Regions from separate parts of the Streptomyces sp. NPDC059201 genome, predicted to be linked through region 2. Evidence: riboswitches for the same ligand, from Rfam matches in the RefSeq annotation. Region 2 holds a riboswitch; each other region holds the start of a gene.

Region 1 (7,477 bases), on a different contig from region 2:
GAGGGCCAGCAGAAGCTCCAGGAGCTGTTCGCCGCCGCGTCGAAGTCCCTCGACATCGACGTGAACCCGCGCTACGGCGCCTGGGACGACGCCCGGGTCCAGCTCGACACCGGCGCCGACACCGCGCCCTGGCTCCTGGAGGTCACCCGGGAGCAGAGCGCCGCCGGGCCCGAGCAGCTTCCGGGCTGATCCCCCGCCCGGGGTAGGTTCGGGGGGTGAATCCCGAGAACCCCGGCCGCGTCGTCCTGCTCACCGCCAGCCACCGGGTGGCGCCCGGACTGCTGTCCTGGCCCGCCTGGCGGGCGCTGCGCGACGCCGACCGGGTGCTCTGCCCCGACGAGCACCACCCCCAGCTGCCCTACCTGCGGGAGGCGGGCGTCGAGGTCGAGCACGCCCGCCCCACCGCCGAGGAGCTGGTCGCCGCCTGCGCCGGAGGCCGTACCGTCCTCGTCCTGCCCTCCGGCGAGGGCGACCGCGCCCTCACCGACGGGCTCGCCCGGCTCGCCGGATCCGGCCGTCTCGCCATGCCCGACCTGGAGCTGCTGCCCGGCTCGTACGACCTCCCCGGCGCCCGCCTCCTCGACCTCGTCCAGGTCATGGACGTCATCCGGCGCCGGTGCCCCTGGTCCTCGCTCCAGACCCACCAGGGCCTCGCCAAGTACGCCATCGAGGAGTCGTACGAACTCGTCGAGGCGATCGAGACCGGCGACCGGCACGAGCTGCGCGAGGAGCTGGGGGACGTCCTCCTCCAGGTCGTCTTCCACGCGCGGATCGCCGAGGAGGACCCCGAGGAGCCCTTCTCCGTCGACGACGTGGCCGCCGGGCTCATCGAGAAGCTGATCCAGCGCCACCCGCACATCTTCGGCGACGAGACCGCCGAGACCCCCGAGGACGTCCGCGCCCACTGGCTGCGCACCAAGGCGGCCGAGAAGCGGCGCGACTCCGTGACGGACGGGGTGCCCGTCGGCCAGCCCGGTCTGGCGCTCGCCGCGAAGCTCGCGAGCCGGGTCCGCACGGCCGGGCTCGACGCGCCCGTGCCCCGGGGCGAGGGCATCGGCTACGAGCTGCTGGCCCTCGCGGCCCGCGCGGAGGCCGAGGGCACCGACCCCGAGGCGGCGCTGCGGGCGGCGGCCCGGGCGTACCGGGACGCGATCCGGGCGGCGGAGGGGCTGTGAAGGACCGTTTCGCGCACTGGCTGCGCAGACCGCCGTCCAAGGACACGACCGTCGAGGTGGTCCTCCTCCTCGGCATGTCGCTGGGCCTGTCGCTGTACGACGGCACCTGGGACTGGCTGCGGCCGATCGCCTGGCTGATGACGCTCTCGACGTGCGCGGAACTGCTGCGCAGGGCGGTCCGGCACCGCAGGGCGCGGCAGGCGCTCTAGTCCTCGCGGGGGGCGCGGGCCGCCGGGTCGTGCCAGCGGACGGCCGGGGGGCCCAGGAGCCATTCGGCGCGGGTGGCCGGGCGGGTGGTGAAGCGGCTCACCGGGGGGAGGGTGTCGTGGCGGGTGCGGGCCGGGTCGGCGCCCAGCTCGTCCAGGACCTCGGAGACCTCGGAGACGAAGCCGGGCGGACCGGCCAGGTAGACGTCGTGGTCCGGCCAGCGGCCGCAGGACCGCAGCGCGGTGAGGAGGCGTTCGGTCGCCTGGTCGCGGGGGTGGTGGGGGGCCGCGGTGATGTAGGTGACGCTGAGGCCGGGGAGCCGGGCGGCGAGCCCGTCGAGCTCCTCGCGCCCGTACAGGTACTCCCGGGAGCGGGCCACCGCGAAGATCCGGCCCTCGGCCCCCGGGTCGGACGCGGCCGCCTCCTCCAGGAGGGCCTTGACCGGCGCCCAGCCCGTACCCGCGCATATATACGTACGGAGACCGCCCGGGGCGGTACGGGAGGTCGTCGCCCCGCCGGCGGCGCTCAGCCGCAGCGTCTCACCCGGCCGGACCCCGGCGACCAGGGCCGTACTCATCGCCCCGCCCTTGATCCGGCTCACGTGCAGGTCGAGCGTGCCGTCCTCGCGCGGGGCGTTGCCGATCGAGTACGTGCGCCACACCCGCGGGACCCGGAGCGAGCTGACGCCGGCGTACTGGCCGGGGAGATAGGGGTACGGCCTCCGGGGGCGGAGGGTCAGGACGGCCAGGTCCTCGCCGTACCGCTCGTGGCCGACGACCTCCGCGTCCCACCAGGGGGGCTCCCCGGCGCCCGCGGACTCGTCCGCGCCCCGGAGCATGAGGTCGGCGACGAGGCCGTACGCCTCCGACCACGCCTTCTCCGCCTCGATCGTCCACGCGGGACCGGCGGCGTGCGCGAAGGCGGCGAGCAGGCTCTCGCCGACCGCCGCGTAGAGGGCGGGGGTGGCGAGGAACTTGCGGTGGTCGCGGCCGAGCCGCCCCAGATAGCCGGGAAGCCCCGGGTCGTCGAGGCTGGTCACCACGTGGGTGAGCGCCGCGAACAGGCGGTCGCGCTGCGGGACCATGTCCTCGGGGAAGAGCTCGCGCACGCCGGGGTTGCGCCAGAAGAGGTGCGAGTAGAAGTACGTGACGGCGTGCTCGGCCCGTCTCTCGACGACCGCGAACGTGCTTCTGAGCAAGGGGAGGTCCACGCGGGAAATGTAGGGCACGGGCCGTCACGGCGTGATCACCGGGCGGTGATCACGTCAGGTCGGCCGGAAGGGCGCGGGGCCCCGGACGGTACGGTCGGGGCGTGAGTGAAGGACCCGCCCCGATGCCCGATACACCCGGTACGCCTGGTACACCCGGTGCGCCTGGTACACCCGGCGCGACCCCCGCCGGGGCCGGCTGCCCCGTCTCGGGCGCGGGCCCGGACGGCGGCCCCGGCGGCGGGCCGGTGCCCGCGCTGTTCAGCTGGGAGTTCGCCACCGACCCCTACCCGGCGTACGCGTGGCTGCGGGAGCACGCGCCCGTGCACCGGACGACGCTGCCCAGCGGCGTCGAGGCGTGGCTCGTGACGCGGTACGCGGACGCACGCCAGGCCCTCGCCGACCAGCGGCTCTCGAAGAACCCGGTGCACCACGCCGAGCCGGGCAAGACCGGCATTCCGGGCGAGCGCAGCGCCGGGCTGATGACCCATCTCCTCAACATCGACCCGCCGGACCACACGCGGCTGCGGCGGCTGGTGTCGAAGGCGTTCACCCCGCGCCGGGTCGCGGCCTTCGCGCCCCGCGTGCAGGAGCTGACCGACCGGCTCATCGACGGCTTCGCCGAGCGGGGGAGCGCCGACCTCATCCACGAGTTCGCCTTCCCGCTCCCCATCTACGCCATCTGCGACATGCTCGGGGTGCCCGCCGAGGACCAGGACGACTTCCGGGACTGGGCCGGGATGATGATCAGGCACGGCGGGGGCCCGCGCGGCGGGGTGGCGCGGTCGGTGAAGAAGATCCGCGGATACCTGGCGGAGCTGATCCACCGGAAGCGGGAGGGCCTCCGGGAGGACGGGGCCGACGACCTCATCTCGGGGCTCATCCGCGCCTCCGACCACGGCGACCACCTCACCGAGGCCGAGGCCGTCGCCATGTGCTTCGTGCTTCTTTTCGCCGGCTTCGAGACGACCATCAATTTGATCGGTAACGGGGCTTATGCCCTGCTTCGTCACCCGGAGCAGCGGGCCCTCCTCCAGTCCTCGCTCGCCGCGGGCGAGACCGGACTCCTGGAGACCGGCGTCGAGGAACTGCTGCGGTACGACGGGCCGGTCGAGCTGGCGACCTGGCGGTACGCGACCACCGCCCTGACCATCGGCGGGCAGCCGATCCCGGCCGGCGACCCGGTCCTCGTCGTCCTCGCCGCCGCCGACCGCGACCCGGACCGCTTCGGCGCCCCGGACACCCTCGACCTCGCCCGCAAGGACAACCAGCACCTCGGGTACGGGCACGGCATCCACTACTGCCTGGGCGCGCCGCTCGCCCGCCTGGAGGGACAGACCGCGCTCGCCACCCTCCTGACCCGCCTGCCGGACCTGCGACTTGGCGTCGATCCGGACGAACTGCGGTGGCGCGGCGGGCTCATCATGAGGGGATTGCGGACGCTTCCGGTGGAGTTCACCCCTTCCGCACCCCCGCAGGGCACGTGACGGCGTGTCAGAAATGTGATCTTCACGTGATCGCGGAGCCATCGACTTGTGACGGACGTTCGAATGCGGCTACGTTCGCGCCTACGTTCGGCGCCACCCCAGCCGTTCCCGCACTCCCCCGCCGTCACGCGAAAGGCCCCGACATGCTTTCCGGAAACGGACGACACCGTCGACCCCGCCAGGCTCCCGCGCTCGTCGTCACCGCCGGAGTGACCGGATCCGCCCTGGCGCTGCCGCTGCTCGCCACCGGCTCCGCCTCCGCCGCCGACGCGGCCACCTGGGACCGGGTCGCCGCCTGCGAGTCCGGCGGCCAGTGGAGCGCCAACTTCGGCAACGGCGCGTACGGCGGCCTCCAGATGACGCAGGAGGCGTGGGAGCGGTACGGCGGACGCGCGTACGCCCCCAGCCCCGACCTCGCCAGCCGCGCCCAGCAGATCGCCGTCGCCGAGAAGGCGCTCGCCTCCGGCAGCGCCGACTGGGCCACCTGCGCGCCCATCGCGGGCCTGAAGAACGACGGGAAGCCCACCGGCGTCCAGCCGGGCCCCGCCGTCCAGGAGGAGGACGAGGGCGGAGTGGCGCCCGAGTCGAACTGGACCGGCGGCACCTCCGCGTCGGCCTCCGGGTCCGCCTCCACGCCCGCGGCTTCCACGCCCGCCGCCTCCGCGCCGTCGAAGGCTCCCGCGGTGGGGGAGAAGGCCGAGAAGGCCGCCGAGAAGGCCGCGGAGAAGAAGGGGACCGCCACCGCCCCGGCGACGCCCACCGCGCCCGCCGGCTCCGCCACGCCCACGACCCCGCCCCCCGCGGGCACGGTCACCCCGCCGGCGAGCACCGCCCCGGACGCCACCCCGGACACGCCCACCGGCACCACGCCGGGCACCCCGGGCACCCCGGACGCCTCCACGGGCACGCCCGGCACCCCGGGCACCCCCGTGACGTCCCCGGACGCCTCGGAGACGCCCCTGGCGCCCACTGCTCCCACCACTCCCACCACCCCCGTGACCCCCGGTACGGACGGGTCTGACGTGTCGTCGGCCACACCCGGAACGGGCAAGCACCGGGGCGACGCCGCCCCGGAGGAATCCGGCGTAACGGACGCATCGCTGGAATCCGGGCGTCATGCCGTAGCAGCGGACAAGGTCACCTCAACCCCCGTCAAGGCGGACGTAAGCGACGCCTACACCGTGCGGCCGGGTGACAGCCTGTCGGAGATTGCGCAGGAGAACGATCTTGCGGGCGGCTGGGACGCCCTCTACGACGCCAACCGCCATACGGTCGGGGTCGATCCGGATCTCATCCTCCCTGGTCAGAGCCTTGAGCTGACGGTCCCTCCGTCGGAGAAGTGAGGCCGTTTCAGGGGCTTATGTCCGATTTTGGGAAAGTGAGACATGGGTCTCTTCGTCCCAACTGGCGTGTCACGTCCGCAAACTTTGCTCCCGTCAGCTCTCACCTGCGCAAACGAGGGCTGACGGAGTGCAAGTAAGGGCGTTTTGTCCGTCGTAAGCCTCTTTGAACTTCGAGCACCTGTGTGTCTACGGTCGACACCGCTCGCCACCGCGGGCCCCGTCGACCGAAACGCCGAGTCCTGCCGTCGGTCGCCGGGAATTGTCGTCGCGAAAGCGCCGTAGGCAGGAGTGGGGGACCCAAGGTTTGCGCCGGTCCCGGCCGTCGAGACAGACGGCCGATCGACCGGCTAGGGGTGAAGCCGCGTGCAAGGACACGCGGCCGGGCGCACTCTTCAAGCCCGAACCCGACAGCTCACCTCACAGGCGTCGGTGAAGAGGAATCTCATGCTGTTCTCCGGCACGGGCAAGCGTCGTCGTCCCTCCAAGGCCACTCGCGTCGTCGCCCTCGTCGGCGTCACCGGTGCGGCCGTCGCCGCCCCGCTGATGGCCGCCGGCACCGCCTCGGCCGCCACCGCCTCCGAGTGGGACCGCGTCGCCCAGTGCGAGTCCGGCGGCAACTGGTCGATCAACACCGGCAACGGCTACTACGGCGGCCTCCAGTTCTCGGCCTCCACCTGGGCCGCGTACGGCGGCACCGCCTACGCCTCCACCGCCAACCAGGCCAGCAAGTCCCAGCAGATCGCCATCGCCGAGAAGGTCCTCGCGGGCCAGGGCAAGGGCGCGTGGCCGAGCTGTGGCGTGGGCCTCTCCGGCGCCTCGTACGACGGCGGTTCCGCCGAGTCCGCTCCGCAGCAGAGCGCCCCCGAGCAGAACACCCAGCAGAGCGCCCCGAAGCAGAGCGCCCCCGAGCGCTCCACCGAGCAGCCCGCCAACCGCAGCGAGCAGCGCCAGGCCCCGAAGAAGGCCACGCAGCAGCAGGCCGCCCCGCAGGCCGCCGCCAAGAAGACCGTCACCACCCCGACCGGCAAGACGGTCAAGAAGGGTGACGGCGAGTACAAGGTCGTGGCCGGCGACACCCTCAGCAAGATCGCCCAGGCGCAGGGCGTCGACGGCGGCTGGGCCGAGCTCTTCGACCTCAACAAGGACGTCGTCGACAACGCCGACCTGATCTACCCGGGCCAGCAGCTCCACCTGAAGTGAGCCCCGCGGCACCCGTGAGTCCGGCGGCTCACCGGTGCCCGACGACCCTCCCGCGGTGACCACCCCGGTCCCGAGCCCCCTTCCCCCGTGGCTCGTGACCGGGGTTCTGCCGTTACCGTCCAGTAGATCCCAGGGCTTTCGTCCCTCGATACGTGCTCTTGGGCCCTTTTTCGTCCCAGGGGACGGGCGGTCGGCTGGCCGGAGCGCCGGAGCCGGTTAGGCTCATGTCGCAAGGCGAACGAGACCTTGCGACCCATGCGTCACACCTAGCGTCACATCCCAGAAGGAGATGCTCGTGCCGTCCATCGACGTCGTCGTAGCCCGGGAAATCCTGGACTCCCGAGGCAACCCCACGGTCGAGGTCGAGGTCGGCCTCGACGACGGCAGCACCGGCCGTGCTGCCGTGCCGTCCGGTGCCTCCACCGGTGCGTTCGAGGCCCTGGAGCTTCGCGACGGTGACCAGAACCGCTACCTCGGCAAGGGTGTCGAGAAGGCCGTCCTCGCCGTCATCGAGCAGATCGGCCCGGAGCTCGTCGGCTACGACGCCACCGAGCAGCGCCTGATCGACCAGGCCATGTTCGACCTGGACGCCACCCCGGACAAGTCCTCGCTCGGCGCCAACGCCATCCTCGGCGTCTCCCTCGCCGTCGCGCACGCCGCCTCCGAGGCCAGCGACCTCCCCCTCTTCCGCTACCTCGGCGGCCCGAACGCGCACCTGCTGCCCGTTCCGATGATGAACATCCTCAACGGTGGGTCGCACGCCGACTCCAACGTCGACATCCAGGAGTTCATGATCGCCCCGATCGGCGCGGAGTCCTTCTCCGAGGCCCTGCGCTGGGGCACCGAGGTCTACCACAC
Region 2 (7,477 bases):
GGCTGAGGTCGTCCGCGGTGGCGTTGCCGGTGTAGCCGTGGTCGGCGTCGCAGTTCGGGTCGCCGCAGGCGGCGGGCTCCAGGTCGATCCGGGAGACCGCGCCCCAGCCGATGGTGAGGACGACCTCGCGGGGCACGGTGCCCGGGGTGTACGACTCCGGGTTGGCGACGACGCGGCTGACCACGACCGACGAGATCCGGTCCAGCTTCACGGACTCGGTGGACGTGGTGGCGTACGGGCTCGGGGAGCTGTTGTCGGCCGCCTGCTCGTCGGTGTGGCTGACGATGAAGCGGCTCGGGGTCAGCACGAGGACGGTGACGTGGCGCCGGACCTCGTTGGCGTCGAAGGTGGTCTCCTGGTGGACCACGTACGACGCGACGTCCTCGCCGCCGACGGCGGCCTCCACCGCCTCGGCCACGAGGGCCGGGTAGTAGCCGCTGCGCTCGATCGCCGCGCGCAGCCCCTGGGTCGTCGTACCGCTCTTCACCATGGACTCCATCCTACGGGGCCCGGGGCCCCCTCCGGCCCTTCAGTAGCTGGGCAGGCGGCGCGGGCCGAGGTCGGTGGTGGGCGGGGGCGGGGCGAGCCGGACGGCGGCGCCGAGGACGGAGACGCCGCCCGGGGCGACCACGGCCGGTTCGAGCGCGACGGAGACGATCTCCGGATGGTCGTCGACCAGCCGGGAGACCCGGAGCAGCAGTTCCTCCAGGGCGGGGGTGTCGACGGGGGCCGAGCCGCGCCAGCCGAAGAGCAGCGGGGCGGTGCGGATGGAGCGGACCAGCTCGGCGGCGTCCCGGTCGGTGGCCGGGACCAGCCGGTGGGCGGTGTCGCCGAGCAGTTCGGAGGCGGCGCCGGAGAGGCCGAAGGAGAGCACGGCGCCGACGGCGGGGTCGATCGCGGCGCGCACGACGGTGTCCACGCCGCGCGGCGCCATCGCCTGGACGACGGGCTGGAGCTCCTCGGGCTTGCCGAGGGCCTCGGTCAGCTCGGCGTAGGCGGTACGCAACTGCTCCTCGGTCGCCAGGTCGAGCCGGACACCGCCGAGGTCGGGGCGGTGGCGCAGGTGCGGGGCGGTGGTCTTGAGCGCGACCGGGTAGCCGAGCCGGGCGGCGGCCGCGACGGCCTCGCCGGGCCCCGGCGCGGGGAGCGTGGGGCGGACGGCGATGCCGTAACGGCCGAGCAGTTCGCCGGCCTCGTCGGCGGTGAGGCTGACCCCGCGGGACTCCTGCCCCGCGCCCCGCTCGCCGAGCACCCGGTCGATGAGCGCGGCGGCTCCGGCCTCGTCGATGGCGTCGTACTCCGGCACCCGTCCCGGCTCCGCCGCCTGCCGCCGCCACTGCCCGTACCGCACGGCCTCGGCGAGCGCCCGCACGGCCCGCTCGGCGGCGGGGTAGGCGGGGATGTTCCGGGTGGGGGCGGGTGTCTCCTGTGCGTCCTGGTCCTCTTGCTGTACGGGGGCGGGTGCGGGCGCGGCCGCGGTGGTGGCCATCGGGCGGCGGGTGCGCGGGGACGTGGGGCGGGTGCTGGTGGCGGCGGACAGGGCCTCGGCGAGGCCGCCCATCTCGACGTGCACGACGACGACCGGCTTGGCGGCCCCCGCGGCGCCGCTCCCGGCGACGGCCTCGCGGAGGGAGGCGGCCAGCACCTCGGTGGTGCCCTCGATGCCGACCCAGGGGATCGCGGTGACGACGACCGCGTCGCACGCGTCGTCGGCGAGGGCCGCGGCGAGCGCGTCCCGGAAGTCGGCGGGGGTGGCGGCGGTCGTCAGGTCGAGCGGCCGCTGCGGGCGCAGCCCCTCGGTGAGGCAGGCGTCGTACGTGAGGAGGCCGAGGGACTCGGAGTTGCCGAGGATCGCGACGCGCGGTCCGGCGGGCAGCGGCTGCCCGGCAAGCAGCACACCGGCGTCGACGAGTTCGGTGACGGTGTCGACGCGGATGACGCCGGCCTGGCGGAGCAGCGCGGAGACGGTGGCGTGCGGGATGCGGGTGACGGGGACGCGGTGGCCGGGCGGGGCGCTGCCGCTGTGGCGGGCGCCCTTGACGACGACGACCGGTTTGACGGCGGCGGTGCGGCGGGCGAGCCGGGCGAACTTGCGCGGGTTGCCGATCGACTCCAGGTAGAGGAGGACGACGTCGGTCGCGGGGTCGTCGTACCAGTGCTGGAGGACGTCGTTGCCGGAGACGTCCGCGCGGTTGCCCGCGGAGATGAAGGAGGAGAGGCCGGCGCCGCGCCGGTGCAGTCCGGCGAGGAGGGCGACGCCGATGGCGCCGGACTGGGTGAAGAGGCCGATGCGGCCGGCGGCGGGCATCTCGGGGGCGAGCGAGGCGTTGAGCCGGACGTCGGCGGCGGTGTCGATGATGCCGAAGGCGTTGGGGCCGATGATCCGCATGCCGTACGAGCGGGCCTGGCGGACCAGGGCCCGCTGCCGCTCACGGCCGCCCTCGGTGCCGCTCTCGGCGTACCCGGCGGAGAGGACGACGAGGCCGCGCACGCCGTGTTCGCCGCAGTCGGCGACGACCTCGGGGACCCGCTCGGCGGGGACGGCGACGATCGCGAGGTCGACGGGGGTGCCGATGGCGGCGACGGAGGGGAAGGCGGGCACGCCGTCGAGTTCGGCCCCGGGGGCGTCGAGCGCGGGGTTGACCGCGTACACCTGTCCGGTGAAGTCGGCCTCCAGCAGGTTCCGCAGGACGGTGCGGCCGACGCCTCCGGGGGTGCGTCCGGCACCGACGACGGCGACCGAGCCGGGGGCGAGGAGCCGCTGGACGGAGCGGGCCTCGGCGCGCTGTTCGCGGGCCCGCTGGACGGCGAGGGAGCGGTCGGTCGGTTCCAGGTCGAGGTGGAGGCGGACGGAGCCGTCCTCGAAGCTGCGCTTCTGGGTGTAGCCGGCGTCCGTGAACACCTTGATCATCTTGGTGTTGGCGGGGAGCACCTCGGCGGCGAAGCGGCGGATGCCGCGCTCGCGGGCGACGGCCGCGATGTGTTCGAGGAGAGCGGAGGCGACGCCTCGGCCCTGGTGGGCGTCCTGGACGAGGAAGGCGACCTCGGCCTCGTCGGCGGGGACGGACGCGGGCAGGCCGCGGGCGTCGATCCGGTCGTAGCGGACGGTGGCGATGAACTCGCCGCCGACGGTGGCGGCGAGGCCGACCCGGTCGACGAAGTCGTGGTGGGTGAAGCGGTGGACGTCCTTGGCGGAGAGCCGGGGGTAGGGGGCGAAGAAGCGGTAGTACTTCGACTCGTCCGAGACCTGCTCGTAGAAGCTGACGAGCCGGTCGGCGTCGTCGGCGGTGATGGGCCGGACGCGCGCGGTGCCGCCGTCGCGCAGGACGACGTCGGCCTCCCAGTGGTCGGGGTAGGCGTGCTCCTCCGGGGCCGGTCGCTCCCCCGCTCCCGTCCCGCCCGGTCCGCCTGTCCCGGCCGTCCCGCTCGCACCGCTCGTCCCGTCCGGTCCGCCCGGTTCGTCCGCCTGCTCCGACGCGCTCCGCATGGGGCAAAGCCTACGGCGGGGGTCCGACACCGGCACCGTTCGCGCGCCCCCTCGTCGGCGGTACACGGCTCGCGCGGCCCGCCTTCCGCGGGCATGGTGAGGGGGGCCGAACGTCGCACGGATGCGGGACGAAGGTCGGCAGGAGCACGCCGCACGCCGTGAGAGACTGGTCTAGACAACCGCTGAAGACCTGAAGGGCAACACCATGGCTGAGCGCCGCGTCAACGTCGGCTGGGCCGAGGGCCTGCACGCCCGCCCCGCCTCCATCTTCGTCCGTGCCGCCACGGCCTCCGGTGTCCCGGTGACCATCGCCAAGGCCGACGGCAACCCGGTGAACGCCGCGTCGATGCTCGCGGTGCTCGGTCTGGGCGCGCAGGGCGGCGAGGAGATCGTGCTCGCCTCGGAGGCCGAGGGTGCCGAGGCCGCGCTGGAGCGCCTCGCCAAGCTCGTCGCCGAGGGTCTCGACGAGCTCCCCGAGACGGTCTGACGGTCTGACCCAGCGGGTCGATCCACGCTCTTCCCGGACGGCCGTGTCCCCGGAACTCCCGGCGGACACGGCCGTCCGGCATTTCCGGATCCAGGCATTTCCAGAGCCAGGCAATTCCATTTCCTGGCAGCACGAAAGACGCCCCGGAATTGCTATTCTTTGTATACGGCGCCCGTGTTAATTCCGGACGCTCGCCGTGTTGACGGCATGTTGCGAAACCCTCACACGGCCCCGCTCCGGCCTTTTCAGCCGGTGCAGCGGAAGCGTGTGCTCGGCGTGCAGGGCGGTCAGCGCGCGGGCCCGCTCGGCGTCCCCGCGCGCGATGGCGTCGACGATCGCCCCGTGCTCCGCCCAGGCGTCGACGGGCCGGTCCGGCTGGTCGACCGCGTACATCCAGGCGATCTTGTGGCGCAGTTGGGTGAGGAGGGCGGCGAGCGCCGGGCTCCCCGACGCCTGCGCGAGCGTCTCGTGGAACCAGCCGCCGAGCGCCCGCAGATCCTCGCCCTGCCCCCGGCGGGCCCGCTCCTGCCCCAGCCTGACCAGGCCGCGCAGCACCTTGAGGTGGGCGTCGGTGCGCCGCTGGGCGGCCCGGGCGGCGCCGAGCGGTTCGAGCAGCGCGCGTACGTCGAGGAGGTCGGCGGCCTCCTGGTCGGTGGGTTCGGCGACCTGCGCGCCCGCGTGCCGGCGGCTGACGACGAAGCCCTCGGACTCCAGGGTGCGCAGCGCCTCGCGGACCGGGACGCGGGAGACGCCGTAGCGGCGGGCGAGCTGGTCCTCCGTCAGCCGGCTGCCACGCTCGAAGATCCCCGAGACGATGTCGTCCCGGATCGCCGTGCATACCGATTGCGCGGGAACCCGCATGTCCGACCTCCGCTTTCACTCCGCGCGCACCGAATTCGAGCGGCGCTGTTTCCGCGACTCTATTGCAGTGCGCCGGAAATTCCGATGCCCCCTCGGAATTCGTCCGGTTCGCGGCAGCGACAGCACCTGCCCCGGGGGTGACGAAAAGGCCCCGGCTCGTGGGAGCCGGGGCCGTTTCGGGGTGGGGTGACGGGTCAGAGGCTGACGCCGCGGGCGCGGAGGTACGCGACGGGGCTGATGTCGGAGCCGTAGTCGGCGCTGGTCCGGGCCTCGAAGTGGAGGTGCGGGCCGGTCGAGTTGCCGGTCGAGCCGGAGATGCCTATCTGCTCGCCGGGCTCGACGGACTGCCCGACGTAGACGCCGATGGACGACAGGTGGCCGTACTGGGTGTACGTGCCGTCGTTCATCCGGATCACGATGTTGTTGCCGTACGCGCCGCCCCAGCCGGCCTCGACGACGGTGCCGGAGCCGACCGAGACGACCGAGCTGCCGTAGGCGGCGTGGAAGTCGACGCCGGAGTGGCTGCCGGAGGACCAGAGGGAACCGCCGGTCTTGTAGCCGGTGGAGACGTACGAGCCGGAGACCGGGAGGTTGAAGGAGGCGAGGCGGCGGCGCTCGGCCTCGCGGGCGGCGCGCTCCTTCTCCTCGCGGATCTCCTGCGCGCGGGCCTCGGCCTTGCGCTTCGCCTCGGCGCGCGCCTTGGCCCGGGCCTCGGCCTCGGCGGCCTCCTGCTCCTGGGCGGCGGCCTGGGCGCTGATCTGGTCGGCGATGGACTCGTCGGCGATCACCTGAGTGAGGCCGGTGTCCTCGGCGGAACGGTTGTCCGTGTCGGCGGCGAGCGCCGGGGAGGCGAGGGTGCCGACGACGCCGGTGGTCGCGAGGGCGGCCACGCCGGCGAAGCCGGCGCTGCGGCGAGCCAGTCGGCTCGCACCACGGTGCTTCCCGGTGGCACGGGTGAACGCCAAGACGGTTCCTTTCCTTCCTTCTCGCCTACCGGGTTAGCTGACGGGTTCGGAGCAGGAAGGTCTCCTACGGACCCCTCCGCGCGGCGAAGGCGTCCGATTCACCCCAGGGACTGAGTGGGTCCCCGGCTCCCCAGGCTCGCGCCTGACGGGGACTCGGCGATGGCTGTCCGGGTGCCGCGGGTGCGGCGCGTGCGTCGGGTCGGACAGCCGGGTCGACGCTAGGCCGGACGGATGTCGATCGCCAAACAGACACGCCCATTTGTAAGACATGCCACAGGGCATACGATCACCCTTGTCTCATAACGGATAAAGCGGAGGTCTCCGACGCAACTTCGCATCGGAGACCTCCGCCGGGAGCCGACGGCGGGTCAGCTCACCACGGTCACCTCGCCGATGCCGAGGGCCCGGACGGGCTCCTCGATCTGCGCGGCGTCGCCCACCAGGACGGTGACGAGCCGGTCCACCGGGAAGGCGCTGACGACGGCGGCCGTGGCCTCGACCGTGCCGGTCTCGGCGAGCCGGGCGTACAACCGCGCCTGGTAGTCGTCCGGGAGGTGCTGCTCGACCTGGTCGGACAGGGTCGCGGCGACCGACGCGGCCGTCTCGTACTTGAGCGGGGCCACGCCCACCAGGTTCTGCACGGCGATGTCCCGCTCGGCGTCGGTGAGACCGCCCTCGGCGAGGGTGCGGAGCACCTTCCACAGGTCGTCGAGGGCCGGACCGGTGTTGGGGGTGTCGACCGAGCCGCTGATGGCGAGCATCGAGGCGCCGTGCCCCTCGCCGTCCGAGCGGAGCACCTGCCCGAAGGAGCGCACGCCGTACGTGTACCCCTTCTCCTCGCGCAGGACGGCGTCCAGACGAGACGTCAGGGTGCCGCCGAGGCAGTAGACGCCGAGGACCTGCGCGGCCCAGACGGCGTCGTGGCGGTCCGGACCGATCCGGCCGATGAGCAGCTGGGTCTGGACGGCCCCGGGGCGGTCGACGATGACGACCCGTCCGGTGTCGTCGGCGGTGATCGGCGGCATCGGGCGCGGCGCGGCCGGCTTGCCCGCCCAGCCGCCGAGGGTCTCGGCGAGGACCTTGTCGAGGTCGACGCCGGTGAGGTCGCCGACGACGACCGCGGTGGCGGCGGCGGGCCGCACGTACCCGTCGTAGAAGGCGCGGACGGCGGCGGCGTCGATGACCTCCACCGTCTCCTTGGTGCCCTGGCGCGGCCGGGACATGCGGGCGGTGGCCGGGAACAGCTCCTTGTAGAGCTGCTTGGCCGCGCGCCGGCTGGGGTTGGCGGCCTCGTGCGGGATCTCGTCGAGCCGGTTGTCCACCAGGCGCTTGACCTCGTCCGGGTCGAAGGCCGGGGAGATCAGGGCCTCGGCGACGAGCCCGAGCGCCTTGTGGAGCCGGGAGACCGGCACCTCCAGGGAGACCCGGACGCCGGGGTGGTCCGCGTGCGCGTCGAGCGTGGCGCCGCAGCGCTCCAGCTCGGCCGCGAACTCCTCGGCGCCGCGCTCGGTGGTCCCCTCGGAGAGGGCGCGCGCCATGATGGTGGCGACGCCGTCGAGCCCCTCGGGCTCGGCGTCCAGCGGCGCGTCCACGAAGATCTCGACGGCGACGACCTGCTGGCCGGGGCGGTGGCAGCGCAGCACCGTCAGCCCGTTGTCGAGCGCACCGCGCTCGGGG
Region 3 (7,477 bases), on a different contig from region 2:
CGTGAGCAGCCGCTCCCGCAGGCGCGCCAGGGTCTCGGGCGCGAGCTTCAGGCCCTCCGCGAGGTAGGTGTCGACGGAGCCCCAGGTCGCGTCGATCGTCTCGAAGGCGGCCCTCAGGTACTCCACCCGCGCGTCGAAGAGCGGGCTCAGCAGCTCCATCACCTCGGGCGCCATCGCGTCCCGGGCGGTGGAGCTGCGGCGCACCTTGTAGCGGCGGTGCGGCGCGTCGGACTTCACGTAGTCGGCCTCGATGGCCTCGCGCTCCACGCCCAGCGCGAGCAGGGTGATCGCGATCGAGAGCCCGGCGCGGTCCTTGCCGGCCGCGCAGTGCATCAGGGCCGGGACGGACTCCTCGGCGAGGGAGTGCAGGACCCGGCTGTGCTCGGCGGTCCGCTCCACGATCATCCGGCGGTACGAGGACGTCATCCGGTCCGCCGCCTTGCCGTCGCCCAGCAGGTTCCGCAGCGTGCCGAGGTCGCCCTCGCGGACCATCCGCCAGAACTCCTTGCCGTCGGCCGGGTCGCTCAGGGGTATGTTCACGTTCCGTACGCCCGGGAGCTCGACGTCGGGCCCCTCCACCTTGGCGTCGGCGGCGTTGCGGAAGTCGAAGATCGTGTGCAGCCCGAGGTCGGAGAGGAAGGCCGCGTCGGACTCGGTGGCGTCGGCGAGGTGACCGCTGCGGAAGAGGGCGCCGGGCCGGACGGCCCGCCCGTCCGTGGTCGGCAGGCCGCCCACGTCCCGGAAGTTGCGGACCTCGGCGAGCTCGGGCTCGCCGGGTTCGAGGGGGTGGACCTGCGGCGACTGCTGCGTCACGGATGCTCCTGGGGGTAGGCGTCAGCGGGACCGGGACGAGATCGGTTCCCCCCGCAATCATCCCGGCGCGCAGGGCCTGGCGCACCCCCCTGGTCGGTAATGGGCGATCTGTCCGTATTGGAGGGTCTTGCGGTAACGCGCCCTGGTTGCGGGGGAGATGGAATGCGGCGCGTGAGCAGGGTCATAGAAGTGACGGATCGTGGCCGACCGCCCGGATCAATCACCCTCCCTGAAAAGGGAATCGAGGGACCGTCATCGACGGAGGGTGACCGGAATTCCGGGCCCGAAGATCGTCCCGGAATGCCCGTCGAATTCCGTGGCTTGTTCGCGCCGACCCCGCTCGTCTAGCGTCGCCGTCAATCCGGTCGGACCGCCGAATCCTGCCACCGCCCGGAATTCGACCCCATCCCATCGCGTGGCAGGAGCGGGGGACCCAAGGAAGTACGCCGGTCCCGCGACGCAGGACGGCTAGGGGTGAAGCCGCGTGAGAAACGCGGCCGGGCATCTCCAGTCCGAACCCGACAGCTCACCTCGCAGGCGCCGGAGAGGAATTCGCCATGCCCGTGAAGGGTAAGCACCGCCGCCAGAAGTCCACCCTCATCACCCGTGGCCTCGTCGCCGCCGGCACCGGTGGCGCCGTCGTCGCCCTGCCGCTCCTCGGCGCCACCGGCGCCCACGCCGCCGAGCAGGCCGCCCCGGCCGCCGTCTCCAGCGCCGTGGTGAGCGCCGCCGCGCACGTCCACACCCAGGCCGCCGCCGCGCCGGCCGCCCAGGCCGCCGCCCCGAAGACGTACTCCGTCGTCGCCGGCGACTACCTGTCGAAGATCGCCGCCGAGCAGAACGTCGCCGGCGGCTGGCAGAAGCTCTACTCCGACAACCGCCAGGTCGTCGGCGGGAACCCCTCCCTGATCCTGCCGGGCATGAAGCTCACCCTCGGCGCCAAGAACCCCGCCAAGGCCGCCGCCCCGAAGCCCGCCGCCGCGCAGTCCGCGCCCAAGGCCGCCGCCAAGGCCGCCCCGAAGGCCGCTCCGAAGGCCGAGCGCAAGGCCGCCCAGAAGACCCAGTCCTCCGGCGAGCAGACCCGCGCCTCGCGCTCCACCGAGCGCGCCGCCGCCCCGGCCGCCGCGCAGTCCACCTCCTCCGGCTGGGTCGCCCCCGTCGCCGGCGGCGGCGTCTCCACCCCCTACCGCGCCTCCGGCTCCATGTGGTCCTCCGGCTACCACACCGGTGCCGACTTCATCGCCTCCTCCGGCACCACCGTCCGCGCCGTCGGCGCCGGCACGGTCGTCTCCGCCGGCTGGAGCGGCGCCTACGGCAACGAGGTCGTCATCCAGCACGCCGACGGCAACTACTCGCAGTACGCCCACCTCTCCTCCCTCTCCGTCTCCTCCGGCCAGTCCGTGAGCGGCGGCCAGCAGATCGGTCTCTCCGGCTCCACCGGCAACTCGACCGGCCCGCACCTGCACTTCGAGATCCGCACCTCGCCGAGCTACGGCGCGGACATCGACCCGCTGGCCTACCTGCGCCAGCACGGCGTGTCGATCTGACCCGTCCGGCCCCACGGCCACACGAAGGCCCGGCACCCCTGGTGCCGGGCCTTCGCCCTATTCCGGCTTGGCAAACTCTTTATCGGTGGCATATATCACCCGCCGTCAACCCCTCCTTACGGTCGCGTAGGTCACATCCGAAAAGGAAGGATGTGCTTCCGTGGCAGACGATTCGAGAGCAACAGACGAGAACACGTTCGGGTCCTTCGGGTCGTACGCGGCGATCGGTGACAGCTTCACGGAGGGCGTCGGGGACCCGGGTCCCGACGGGACGTTCGTCGGCTGGGCGGACCGCTTCGCGGTGCTCCTCGCCGACCAGCTTCCGGACCACGAGGGCTTCCGCTACGCGAACCTGGCGGTCCGCGGCCGCCTCCTCGACCAGATCGTGGCCGAACAGGTCCCCCGGGCGAAGGAGCTCGCCCCCGACCTGGTCACCTTCTGCGCGGGCGGCAACGACATCATCCGCCCCGGCACCGACCCCGACGACGTCGCCGAGCGCTTCGAGCGGGCCGTGCGGGACCTCACCTCCGCCGTCGGCACCGTCATGGTGACCACCGGCTTCGACACCCGCGACGTGCCGGTCCTCAAGCACCTGCGCGGCAAGATCGCCACGTACACGGCCCATGTCCGCGCCATCGCCGACCGCTACGACTGCCCGGTCCTCGACCTGTGGTCGCTGCGCTCGGTCCAGGACCGGCGCGCCTGGGACGACGACCGGCTGCACCTCTCGCCCGAGGGCCACACCCGGGTCGCGCTGCGCGCCGCCCAGGTCCTCGGCCTGCCGGTGCCGGCCGACCCGGACCAGGCGTGGCCGCCGCTGCCCGTCCGCGGTCCGCTGGAGGTCCGCCGCGACGACATCCTCTGGGCGCGCGAGTACCTGGTGCCGTGGATCGGCCGACGGCTGCGCGGCGAGAGCTCAGGGGACCACGTCGAGGCCAAGCGCCCCGACCTCATGCCCCTGTAGCTCCCGGACGGCCGGCGGGGATCCGCTCCAGGACCCCGCCGGCGAAGACGTCGTACAGCGGCAGCGTCTCCAGGTGGACGTACCCGATGTGGCAGTCGCAGATGGCGAGGGGGCAGGCGCGCGGCCGCAGCGCGGCACGGTACGAGCCGTCGTACAGGTTGCCCAGCTCGGCCCTGACGAAGTGGCAGCGCCGCACCGTCCCCTCCCCGTCCACCGACACCACCGACTCGCCGGTCCGGCAGGGCAGCCCCGCCGAGCGGTGCGGATGCCGGCTGTAGCCGAAGAGCGGGTCGATCTCCGACCAGGCCGCCGCCTCCGCGTCGGTGTACGTGTGCCCCTCGGCGGCGTTCACCCACAGGTAGACGTGGCCGGGCAGCGCGGCCCGCAGCCGCAGCGCCTCCGCGTGGTGCTCGGGCAGGCCCACGACGCCCACGCTGAACCGGACGCCCCGGGCCGCCAGGTCGAGCGCCTTGCCGAGGAAGCGGTCGTACGGGGTCTGGCCGGGGTGGTACGTGCACCACAGGGCCAGCGACCCGAGGTCGGCCTCGTCCAGCCACGCGGTCCGGCAGCTCAGATTGGTCTGGATCGCCACCCGCTCCACGTGCGGCAGCCGCGACAGCTCGACCATCGCCCGCCGGTACCAGGAGCGGACCAGGCCCTCGCCCCACGGGGTGAAGAGGATCCGCAGCCGGTCCCCGGTCTGCCCGGCGGCCCAGCCGGTGAAGCGTTCCAGGGCCGCCCGGTCCGCCCGCAGCGTCTCCGGGCTGTCCCGCCGCTTGGCGAAGGGGCAGTACGGGCAGTCGTAGTCGCAGGAGGCGAGCGGCCCCCGGTACAGCAGCGTCAGGTCCACGGCCGGCCCCTACTTCGGCTCGTACGCGGCCATCGCGGCCCGTACGGCGGGGGAGAACAGCTCGGGACCGAGCCCGTCCGAGTACGCGAGCCCCTCCGCCGACAGCCTGAGCAGCCCGTCCGGCGCCGCCCCGTCCAGCCAGCCGAGGGCCGCGAACCGGTCGAGCTCCGTACGGAAGTCCTCGTACGCCGGGGACCCGAACCGCTTCTCGTACCCGGCGAGCTCCATGCCCTCCGCCTGGAGCAGCGACTGGAGGAGATGGCGGCGGCGCGCCTCCGCCCCGTCCACCCACCGGCCGACCTGCGCCCGGGAGAAGTCCCCGGTCTCCGTGTAGGCGTCGATGATCGACCGGATCTCCCGCATGTCGACCGCGTAGTCGAAGGAGTAGTGCAGCGACGCGGTGTACGAGCGGGCGCCGCAGCCCAGGCCGATCATGCCGTCCGTCTGGCAGGCGTGGTCGTCCGGACCGGACGGGGCCGCCCCGGCCCGGCGGAACATCCGCATCGACACCTGCTCGTAGCCGTGCGCGAGGAGGTGGTCCCGGCCGAGCCGGTAGAGCCGCAGCCGCCGCTCGTCCCACGCCCGGTCCGACTCGGCGGGGCCCGAGCGGCCGAGGCCGGTCAGCGGGCGCACGTACAGCGGGTAGAGGTACAGCTCCTCGGGCCGCCACGCGAGCGCCGCGTCCAGCGAGTACCGCCAGGACTCCTCGGTCTGCCCGTCGATGCCGTAGATGAGGTCGATGTTCAGCACCGGCACCCCGGCGTCCCGGATCCGGCCGAGCGCCGCCTCCACGTCCGCCCGGCGCTGCGGCCGGACCGCCGCCCGCGCCTCGGCGTCGACGAAGCTCTGCACGCCGATGCTGAGCCGGGTCGCGCCCCGCGCGGCGAGGACGGCGAGCCGGTCGGCGGTGGCGGTGGCCGGGGAGGTCTCGACGGAGAGCGGCACCGCCCGCAGGTCGGCGCCCATGCGGTGCTCGGCGATGTCGCAGAGCCGCTCCAGCTCGGCGGCGGTCAGGAAGGTGGGCGTGCCGCCGCCGAACGCCGCCGCCACGAACCGCACCGGCGCCGCGTCGCCCAGCGCCTCCCGGACCGCCACGGCCTGCCGGTCGAGCGCGTCGAGATAGCGGGTCGTCAGCTCGTCGGGGGCGCCGATCCGGGTGAAGAGGTTGCAGAAGCCGCAGCGGACCTCGCAGAACGGGATGTGCGCGTAGAGCGAGAGGGCGTCCTTCGGCTCGTCCGCCCAGAGCGAGGCGAGCTCCGGCCGGGCGGGCAGCGGGCGGTACGCCGTCTTGTGCGGGTAGGCGTACACGTACGAGCGGTACGGGCGCGGGAGCGGGCCGCCGGTCACGCGTCGGCTCCTTTCCGGGGGCCGTCGAGCGTGAACTGCGCGTACGGCACCGTCCACACCACCTCGTGGCCGAGCCGGTGACCCGTGAAGCCGTCCTCGCCGTACGCCGTGCCGTGGTCCGAGCAGACCACGGCGAAGCAGGGGCGGCGGCTGGACATCGCCGCGAACAGGCGCCCGATGTGCCGGTCGACGTACTCCAGGGCCGCCGCGTGGGTGGCCCGGGTGTCGCCGGCCTCGCGGCTCGCGCCCGGCGTGTGGAACCAGTTGGGCTGGTGCAGCGCCGACACGTTCACGAAGAGGAAGAGCCGGCGGTCCGCCGGGAGCGCCGCCACCACCTTCTCGGCGCGCGCGACCTGCGCCTCGAAGGAGGTCGGCGAGGCGACGCCGAAGGAGGGCTCCCAGTGGCTCTCCTGGAAGAGTCCGGGCAGCACCGAGCCGAGCGGGGGCTGTCCATTGAAGAAGCCGACGCCGCCGATGCACACCGTCCGGTAGCCGTCGGCGGCGAGCGCCGAGACCAGGTCGGGGGAGTCGTACACGTACGTGCCGTCGGCGGTGGTCTCGCTGCCCGCGAACCGGGCGGCGAAGAGCCGGGGGTGCGGGCCGGGCGCGGCCGGCGTCGGCAGGAACCCCGCGAAGATCGCCTGGTGGGAGGCGTAGGTGAAGCTGCCGGGGGCGTGCCGCCGCTCCCAGCGCCCGTCCGTGAGGTGGCGGGCCAGGTTCGGGATGCGGCCGGCGGCGGCCAGCTCGGCGGCCACGTCGTACCGGAGGGTGTCGAGGGTGACCAGGAGCAGGTCGTGGCTACCGACGATCGTGTTCATGTCGGGTCGGCTCACGGGGTGGGGCCGGTTCGCGGGGTCGGGTCGGCTCACAGGGTCGGGCCGGGTCGCGGGGTGGGGCTGGTTCACGTGGTGCTCGTTCCTGTGGTGCCTGGGGTACGTATCGCGGTGTCGTGCGGCGTGGGGAAGGCGCTGAGCAGGTCGGCGACCTGTGCCCCGTAGGTGTCCAGGCCCTCGGCGCCGCTGTCCGGGAGGCCGGTGAGGCCGGGCAGCAGGTCCCCGAAGGCGTTGACCTCGCCGACCGCGAAGCGGCGCCAGCCGGCGCCCGGCAGCAGGTCCACGCCGACGCACCGGGTGCCGGGGAAGGCCGCCGCCGCCCGCTCGCAGACGCCGAGGGCGTCCTCCCAGCGGCAGCCGGCGGCGGTGATCGCGGTCCGCGCGGCGGCGAGGTCGCCCCGGGCGCCGCCGAGGTGCAGATTGGTCAGCGGCGAGCGGCTGGTGCGGACCACCGCGTGGGTGGCGCGCCCGCCGGTCACGACCACCCGCAGGTCGGCCGCCCGGCCGCCCTGGACCGCCTTCGGCAGCCAGCGCTCCACGTGCAGCCCGTCCGACGCGAGCGCGTCGACCAGGGCGCCGACCTCCCGCTCGCCCGTGTAGCGGCGCACCCGCAGCGAGTTGAAGAGCCGTCCGGCCGTGTCCCGCTCGACGGAGGTGGCGGCCTGCACCCGGCCCGCGCCGGCCGTCTCCACGGCCAGCACCCCGGAGGCGGAGGAGCCGTGGGCCGGTTTGACGAAGACCCGGCGCAGCCCGGTGCCGGCCATCAGCGCCACCAGGTCGTCCCAGCCCCGCACCGGAGCCCCGCCGGGACCGGAGGTCGGCGAGGCCGGGACGGGCACCCCGGCGGCGGCGAGCCGCCCGTGGGTGAGCCGCTTGTCGAAGAGGACCGCCGTCTCGGCCGGGTCGTCCACCAGCACCGCGCCGGCCCGCGCGGCCTCGGCGGCCAGCCCGGCGACGGCGGCGGTGAACCGCTCGTACCAGACCCGGCCGCCCTCCACCCGGGCCGGATCCTCGGTGCCGCGCAGCAGCCGGTCCACCTCGGGCACCTCCCCGGGCGAGTCGACCCGCACGGTCTCGCCCGCCGCGAAGCGGGCCCGGCCGTGCAGGACGTCCGTCCAGCCGA
Region 4 (7,477 bases), on a different contig from region 2:
GTCGTCGAAGTCGAGGGCCTCCTGCCCGACGGAGGCGACGTTGACGACGCGGGCCGGTGCCGAGGCGGTGAGCAGCGGCAGCAGACCGCGGGTGAGGGCGTAGGGGGCGAGGTGGTTGACGGCCAGGCGCAGTTCGTGGCCCTGGGCCGAGACCTCGCGTTCGAGCGGGCGGGCGCCGCCGCCCGCCACGGCGTTGTGGACGAGCGCGTCGAGGCGGGGTTCGGCGTCCGCGACCCGCCGGGCCAGGGCGGTGACCTGGTCGAGGTCGGAGAGGTCCGCGAGGTAGGTGCGGACCTCTCCGCCCCCGTCCAGGGCGCGCAGCTCGTCGGCGACGGCGGCCAGGCGGCCGGTATCGCGGCCGTGCAGCAGGACGGTGCCGCCGCGGGCGGCGAGGTCGAGGGCGATGCCCCGGCCGAGGCCCTGGGTGGCTCCGGTGACGAGGGTGGTGTGGTGGGGCGGAAGCAGGTCGGTCATGCGGACGATCATGACCGGGCGGGCGCCGGCCTGGGGAGGGTGTGCCGGACCTGGTGTCGGCACCACCAGGCTCGGCGTCCGGGGCCGGGGGCGTCGCCCCTGGTCAGCTGGGGTCGAGGAGGCCGAGGAGGTGGGTGACCTGCTCGGCGACGGCCGCGCGCGCCGGGGTGAGGTAGCGGCGCGGGTCGACGTCGGCGGGGTGCGCGGCGAGGTGGTCGCGGACGGCGCGGGTGAAGACCTTGTTGAGGTGGGTGGAGACGTTCACCTTGGTCATGCCGGCGGCCACGGCTCGGGTGAGCAGCGGGTCGGGGACGCCCGACGAGCCGTGCAGGACGAGGGGGACGTCGACGGAGGCGCGGAGCCGGGCGATCAGTCCGAGGTCGAGGACGGCGTCCCGGGTGACCATCTGGTGGACGCTGCCGACGGCGACGGCGAGGGCGTCGACGCCGGTCGCGGCGACGAAGGCGCGGGCCTCGTCGGGGTCGGTGCGGACGCCGGGGTCGTGGGCGCCGCCCTTGCCGCCGACCTCGCCGAGTTCGCCCTCGACCCAGACGCCGTGCCGGTAGCAGTGCTCGACGACCTCGCGGGTCGCGGCCACGTTCTCCTCGTACGGGAGCCTCGCCGCGTCGAACATGACGGAGCCGAGGCCGAGTTCCACCGCCTCGTGGACGAGCTCCGGGCTCTCGGCGTGGTCGAGATGGACGGCGGCGGGGGTCTTCGCGGCGCGGGCGAGCGCGAGGCAGGCGAGCGCGACGGGTTCGAGGCCGCCGTGGTAGCGGACGGTGTTCTCGCTAATCTGGAGGACAACGGGCCGGTCGGCCCGCTCGGCTCCGGCCACGATGGCCTGGGCGTGCTCCAGTTGGAGGACGTTGAACGCGCCCACACCGGCGCCGCCGGCGCGGGCCCGCCGGACGATCTCGTGGGTCGGGGTCAGTGGCATGGTCCTGCTCCGGTGACGGGGTGGAGGGTGGGGGCCTTGCGGGCGGGGTCGCGGGCGGGTCTCGGTGCGGGGCCGGGCGGTACGGGTGCCGGGTTCAGGCGCCGGCGTCCGCGAGGACGACGGAGCGGGTGAGGTTGCGGGGCCGGTCGGGGTCGAGGCCCTGGGCCTCGGCGACCGCGACGGCGAGGCGCTGGGCGAGGACGAGTTCGGCGAGCGGGTCGAGAGCGCCGGCGACGAGGGTGCCGCCGACCGCGCGGATCTCCTCGGCGAGGCCGTCGGGCAGGGGGCCGAAGCTCCAGGCGACGCGCCCGGGGCCGGTGATGCTGATGGGCCCGTGGCGGTACTCCATCGCCGGGTACGCCTCCGTCCAGGCGCCGGCCGCCTCGCGCATCTTGAGCCCGGCCTCCTGGGCGAGGCCGTAGGTCCAGCCGGTGCCGAGGAAGGTGAACTGCCCGGCCTCGCGCACGGCGGCGTCCAGCGGCCGGACGAGGGCGAGTTCGGCGTCGTCGGCGGCCCGGGCGACGGGGGCGACACCGTCGGGCAGGGCGTCCTCGGCCTCCAGGTGGGCGCGGAGGAGGGCGAGGGCGGTGGTGGCGAAGCGGGTCTGGACGACCGACTCCTCGTCGGCGAAGTCGAGGACGGCGACGGCGTCGGCGAGGTCCATGACGGGGGTGGCCGGGTCGGCGGTGATCGCTCCGGTGGGGACGGTTCCGGCCAGCCGGGCGAGGACGGCGAGGACCTCGCTGGTGGTGCCGGAGCGGGTGAGGGCGATGACCCGGTCGTAGCTGCGGGAGAAGGGGAAGCGGGAGGCGGCGAAGGCGTCGGTCTCGCCGTGTCCGCCGGCCTCGCGCAGATCGGCGTACGCCTGGGCCATGAACCAGGAGGTGCCGCAGCCGATCACGGCGACGCGCTCGCCGCGCCGGGGCAGGGCGGGGGCGTGCCGCGGCAGCGTGCGGAGCGCCTCGCGCCAGACGGCGGGCTGGGTGGCGATCTCAACGGTGGTACGGGAGGGGGCCATGCACACTCCTTGCACGAAAGAGACAGCAGTGATGCGTGAGAATGCTCAGAACGAGCAGTATTCAAGCAGATTCACGCATCTAAATGCCAGGGTATCCCCCACGCCGCCGGAGACCCGGAGCCGCACCGGCGGCGGGACGGTCACGCGCCGGAGCTCGCACGACAGGCCCTCGACCGACTTATTGGTCGCACCTGATACCAATTCCCCTACAGGTTGGACCAGGCTGAACGAGCACGACCTGCCTGTTCACCAACCCCTTACCGCACGTGCGTATACCTTTGGGCGCCGCTCCCCCATCATGGCTGCCGACACGCCCGCAGGGGCACACCGTGACAGGAGGGGCGGGGCATGCTTCCCATCAGCCGCAGAGGGTTCGTCGGGATCGGGGCGGGGCTCGGTGCCGGGCTCGTCGCGGGGGCCGCACTGCCCCCGGCGACGGCCTCGGCCGCCGCGCGGGCCGCGACCGGCACCCTGACCGACGTCCGTCACGTGGTGATCCTCATGCAGGAGAACCGCAGCTTCGACCACTACTTCGGCACCCTCCGGGGCGTGCGCGGCTTCGGAGACCGCGCGGCGGGGAACATCCCCGGCGGCTGGGGCACCTTCCAGCAGCCCAACTGGGGCGGCCGGCAGTTCCCCTGGAAGCTCAGCGACACGCCCCCGGCCGGCGGGGTCGACGGCGAGACGCTCGCCCAGTGCAACGGCGACCTGCCGCACAGCTGGACCTCGCAGCACGCCGCCTGGAACAAGGGCCGGCTCGACAACTGGGTGACCGGTGTGGGCAACACCCGCACCCTCGGCCATCTCGACCGCGAGGACATCCCGTTCCACCACGCGCTCGCCGACCACTACACGATCTGCGACGCCTACTTCTGCTCGGCGCTCAGCGCCACCGGCCCGAACCGCACCTTCCTGTGGAGCGGCAGGATCGACGCCTCCAGCAAGGACGGCGGGGACGAGTCGGGGCTGACCTGGGAGACGTACGCGGAGGCGCTCCAGCGGGCCGGCGTGAGCTGGAGGGTCTACCAGAACGCCCAGGACAACTACGGCGACAACGGCCTCGCCTACTTCAAGAAGTTCACCGACGCCCGGCCCGGCGACCCGCTCCACGACCGGGGCATGGCCTCGGTCCCGAAGGTCACCGGCTCGACCCCGGACGACATCGCCGCCGCGATCCGCGCCGACGTCCTCGCCGGCACCCTGCCGCAGGTGTCGTGGGTGGTGGCCAACGAGGCGTTCTCGGAGCACCCGTACGCCCCTCCCGGCGACGGCGCCCACTTCGTCGACCTGGTCTACCGCGCCCTGGCCGCGAACCCCGAGGTCTTCGACTCGACGGTGATGTTCCTCAACTACGACGAGAACGACGGCTTCTTCGACCACGTGCCGCCGCCGGTCGCCCCGCCCGGGACCCCGGGCGAGTACCTCGACGGCGTGCCGATCGGCCTCGGCTTCCGCGTCCCGATGCTCGTCATGTCGCCGTGGACGCGGGGCGGCTGGGTCAGCTCGGAGGTCTTCGACCACACCTCCGTGCTCCGCTTCCTGGAGACCTGGACCAGCGCCCTCGGCACCCCGGCGGCCTGCCCGAACATCAGCGCCTGGCGGCGGAAGGTGACCGGCGACCTGACCGGCGTCTTCGACTTCTCGAACCCGGTGTACGGGGTCCCCGGCGGCCTCCCGTCGACGACGGAGGTCATCGGCATGGCCACCTGCGGCCCGCTCCCGAACCCCGCGCCGCAGAACAACGCGCTGCCCGCCCAGGAGCCCGGCACCCGCCCGGCCAGGGCGCTCCCCCTACCAGCCGAACGGCAACCTCGACCGCTTCGAGTTCGGCGCCGCGGGCAAGATCCTCGCCTGGTTCTCCCTGACCAACCAGGGCCCGCAGGCCCGGCGGGCCGCCCACTTCTCGATCCACCCGCACCAGCACCGGGACACCGCCGCCTGGCAGTACACGGTGGACCCCGGGACGACCACCTCCGACTACTTCAACATCGGGCTCGGCTCGGGCTCGGGGAAGTACGACATCTCGATGATGGGCCCGAACCGCTTCCTGCGCCGCTTCATCGGCGACGCCTCCAAGGCGGGCAAGGCGATCGAGGTGGCGGCGCGCTTCGCGACCGAGCCGGGCACCGGGAAGACGGCGATCTGGTTCAGGATGACCAACACCTCCGCCGGCCCGGTGACCTTCACGATCCGCTCCAACGCCTACCGCGCGGACGGCGCGTGGACGTACACCGTCCCCGCCGGCTCCACGCGCGAGGACTTCTTCAACGCGGTGGCGTACCACGACGGCTGGTACGACTTCACGGTCCTCGCCGACATCGACGGCACCTGGTCGCGCCGGTACACCGGCCACATCGAGACGGGCGCCCCGAGCGTCACGGGCTGACCGCGGGGCGCGCGGGGCCTCGCGCTGGCTCTGGCCCTCGCCCTCGCCCTCGCCCGTCGCTCAGCGGCCGGCGAGGGCGGCGCGGTGGATGGTGGCGTCGACGAGCGCGAGCGCGTCCTCGGCGGTGCGGCCCGGGGCGCGGTTCCAGGGGCCGATGAGCCCGTGCCACCCCCGCGACCGCAGCTCGGTCATGATCCAGGCGCCGGCCTCGTTCATGGTGGACGCGCTGCCGTGACCGAGCCGGTGGGCGGCGAGCAGGGCGCCGCAGAGACACCGCGCGCCGCGCGCGTCACGCAGCTTGTACGGGGTGTTCTGCCAGCCCCACTCGGTCAGCACGCGGCGCGCGTAGGCCAGATGGACGGAGGGCCGTACGTCGGCCCGGCCGACCCGGCGCCAGACGTGCAGCCGGTCCGGGAGGACGGCCCCGATCCTGCCCGGCAGCGGGCGCTCGGTAGGCGGGGCCGGAGGCAGCGCGTCGAGGGCGTCGGCGACCAGCTGATCGACGGGGACGGAGAGCAGGCTCCGCCAGGCTTCGGGGGCGGGTGGGACCAGGCGCTCCCAGGCGGCGGACTCGTACAGGCGGGCCGCCTCGCGGTCGAGGGCGTCGGGGTCGAGCTGCGCGGTGGACGTCAGAACAGGAAGTGACATTCCTACATCATTGGGACTGATTGTCCAGTTTGCGACTTATGCCACCCGACCGGCACCCTCGGCTCTGACTATCGACATGACGACGCATTGCTCCGCAAAAGGCATCAGATTCCCTATTCGGACATTGCGCCGCCCAGTGACGCGACTCACTCCGCCCCGGCGCAACCCATCGTCCGATTCCCCACGAGCCATGCGCCGCAAGGGATTCCGACCGGCCCGCCGAAACCGTCGATCTTGAATTCCGGCCGGTCGATCTTTACCTCCCCATTTCTCGCGCATTCCCATCTTGTTCCCCGCCGCATTCCTCGCCTACGGTCACCTCTATTCGAGCGGATCGCCAAATCCTGCCACCGCCCGAAAGACCTCCCATTTCACCCGACGGCAGGAGCGGGGGACCCACCACACCGCCGGTCCGGCCATCCGGAACGGCTCGGGGTGAAGCCGCGTGCGCGCGGCCGGACATCTCCAGTCCGAACCCGACAGCTCACCTCGCAGGCGCCGGAGAGGAAACCGTCATGCCCGCTCACGGCAAGCACCGCCGCCCCCGACGCCGTACCGTCACCCGAGGTCTCGCCTTCGCGGGCACCGGCGGAGTCGCCCTCGCCCTGCCGCTGGTCGTGCCCGCCACGGCCGGCGCCCAGCCCGCCGCTCCCGCCCTCGCGCCGGCCGCCGCCGTCGCGGCTCCCACCGCGCGGACCGCCGCCGTGGCGCAGGCCCCCGCGGCCGTTCCCGCCGCTCCGGCCGCCGCGCGCGCCTACACCGTGGTGAAGGGCGACTCGCTTTCCCTGATCGCCCACCGAAAGGGAATTCAGGGCGGCTGGAAGTCGCTTTACCAGGCGAACAAGAAGACCGTGGGTGACAATCCGTCACTCATTCACCCCGGTCTCGAACTGACGATTCGTCGGGATTCCGCCAAGGCCGCGCCGAAGCCCCAGCAGACGGCCCGCAAGAGCGCGGCGAAGCCCGCGTCCGGCGGTTCCGCCGAACGGGCGAGCCGCTCCGCCGCCCGCGCCGCGGCCCCCGCCGTCCAGGCCGCCCCGATCGCCGCCACCCAGTACGCCGACAACCTCGACGGCTGGATCCGCGAGTCGCTGGACGTGATGGCCCGGTACGGCATCCCCGGCTCGTACGAGGGCATCCACCGCAACATCATGCGCGAGTCCTCGGGCAACCCCCGCGCCATCAACCTCTGGGACTCCAACGCCGTGAAGGGCACGCCGTCGAAGGGCCTCCTCCAGGTCATCGACCCGACGTTCGCGGCGTACCACGTGCCGGGCACCTCGCTCGACCCGTACGACCCGGTCGCGAACATCACCGCCGCCAGCAACTACGCGGCCGACCGGTACGGCTCCATCGACAACGTCAACGGCCCCTACTGATCCCGCCCGTTCACGGCCGCACGGAAGCGGCCGGTGAACCAGTCCGTCGCCAGCGACGCCACCTCCTCCAGGGCCCCCGGCTCCTCGAAGAGGTGGCCGGCGCCGGGTACGACCTCCAGCCGGCTCTCGCAGCGCAGCAGCGCCTCGGCCCGCCGGTTGAGGTCCAGGACGAGGTCGTCGCTCCCGCCGACGATCAGCAGTGTCGGGGCCCGGACCCCGGCGAGACGCTCCCCCGCCAGGTCGGGCCGGCCGCCCCGGGACACCACGGCGGCCACGTCGTCGCCCGGGTCCGCCGCCGCCCACAGCGCGGCGGCCGCACCCGTACTCGCCCCGAAGTAGCCGCGCGGCAGACGTTCGATACCGGGCGTCCCGGCCGCCCAGGCGGCGGCGCGGCCCAGCCGCTCGGCGAGCAGCGGGGTGTCGAAGACCCGTGAACGGTCGGTCGCCTCGGCCTCGGTGAGCAGGTCGAAGAGGAGAGTCCCGAGCCCCGCCCGGTTCAAGGCGGAGGCGACCTCGCGGTTCCGCGGACTGTGCCGGCTGCTGCCACTGCCGTGCGCGAAGAGGACCAGCCCAGCGGCCCCGTCGGGCACCGCCAGATCACCGGACAGCACCGGTTCGCCGCCCGGGATCCG

What was found. Region 2 has a riboswitch for cyclic di-AMP ahead of ACFXMG_RS18665 (M23 family metallopeptidase). Riboswitches for the same ligand answer to the same signal wherever they lie in the genome.
Region 1: linked by a shared signal. The riboswitch ahead of ACFXMG_RS27675 (transglycosylase family protein) and the one ahead of ACFXMG_RS18665 (M23 family metallopeptidase) in region 2 are both predicted to bind cyclic di-AMP.
Region 3: linked by a shared signal. The riboswitch ahead of ACFXMG_RS30870 (peptidoglycan DD-metalloendopeptidase family protein) and the one ahead of ACFXMG_RS18665 (M23 family metallopeptidase) in region 2 are both predicted to bind cyclic di-AMP.
Region 4: linked by a shared signal. The riboswitch ahead of ACFXMG_RS13390 (transglycosylase SLT domain-containing protein) and the one ahead of ACFXMG_RS18665 (M23 family metallopeptidase) in region 2 are both predicted to bind cyclic di-AMP.

What each region holds. Positions count from the first base shown of each region.
Region 1 is NZ_JBHZBB010000009.1:279,622-287,098, forward strand. Features, by position in the region: gene ACFXMG_RS27645 (SurA N-terminal domain-containing protein) at 1-189, shown strand, start outside; gene ACFXMG_RS27650 (nucleoside triphosphate pyrophosphohydrolase) at 216-1,175, shown strand; gene ACFXMG_RS27655 (hypothetical protein) at 1,172-1,384, shown strand; gene ACFXMG_RS27660 (globin domain-containing protein) at 1,381-2,592, opposite strand; gene ACFXMG_RS27665 (cytochrome P450) at 2,715-4,076, shown strand; gene ACFXMG_RS27670 (transglycosylase family protein) at 4,220-5,419, shown strand; cyclic di-AMP (ydaO/yuaA leader) riboswitch at 5,684-5,860, shown strand; gene ACFXMG_RS27675 (transglycosylase family protein) at 5,864-6,619, shown strand; gene eno (phosphopyruvate hydratase) at 6,909-7,477, shown strand, end outside.
Region 2 is NZ_JBHZBB010000005.1:119,243-126,719, reverse strand. Features, by position in the region: gene ACFXMG_RS18685 (DUF5998 family protein) at 1-490, opposite strand, end outside; gene ACFXMG_RS18680 (GNAT family N-acetyltransferase) at 530-3,487, opposite strand; gene ACFXMG_RS18675 (HPr family phosphocarrier protein) at 3,693-3,974, shown strand; gene ACFXMG_RS18670 (GntR family transcriptional regulator) at 4,152-4,835, opposite strand; gene ACFXMG_RS18665 (M23 family metallopeptidase) at 5,030-5,800, opposite strand; cyclic di-AMP (ydaO/yuaA leader) riboswitch at 5,808-5,969, opposite strand; gene ACFXMG_RS18660 (M16 family metallopeptidase) at 6,169-7,477, opposite strand, start outside.
Region 3 is NZ_JBHZBB010000011.1:250,882-258,358, forward strand. Features, by position in the region: gene ACFXMG_RS30865 (tyrosine-protein phosphatase) at 1-813, opposite strand, end outside; cyclic di-AMP (ydaO/yuaA leader) riboswitch at 1,203-1,366, shown strand; gene ACFXMG_RS30870 (peptidoglycan DD-metalloendopeptidase family protein) at 1,371-2,360, shown strand; gene ACFXMG_RS30875 (SGNH/GDSL hydrolase family protein) at 2,521-3,324, shown strand; gene ACFXMG_RS30880 (STM4011 family radical SAM protein) at 3,311-4,174, opposite strand; gene ACFXMG_RS30885 (STM4012 family radical SAM protein) at 4,184-5,521, opposite strand; gene ACFXMG_RS30890 (STM4013/SEN3800 family hydrolase) at 5,518-6,339, opposite strand; gene ACFXMG_RS30895 (STM4014 family protein) at 6,423-7,477, opposite strand, start outside.
Region 4 is NZ_JBHZBB010000003.1:686,242-693,718, forward strand. Features, by position in the region: gene ACFXMG_RS13365 (SDR family NAD(P)-dependent oxidoreductase) at 1-474, opposite strand, end outside; gene ACFXMG_RS13370 (ketose-bisphosphate aldolase) at 578-1,414, opposite strand; gene ACFXMG_RS13375 (SIS domain-containing protein) at 1,509-2,432, opposite strand; partial or broken gene ACFXMG_RS13380 (phosphocholine-specific phospholipase C) at 2,781-4,818, shown strand; gene ACFXMG_RS13385 (hypothetical protein) at 4,879-5,466, opposite strand; cyclic di-AMP (ydaO/yuaA leader) riboswitch at 5,792-5,977, shown strand; gene ACFXMG_RS13390 (transglycosylase SLT domain-containing protein) at 5,982-6,845, shown strand; gene ACFXMG_RS13395 (phosphoribosyltransferase family protein) at 6,839-7,477, opposite strand, start outside.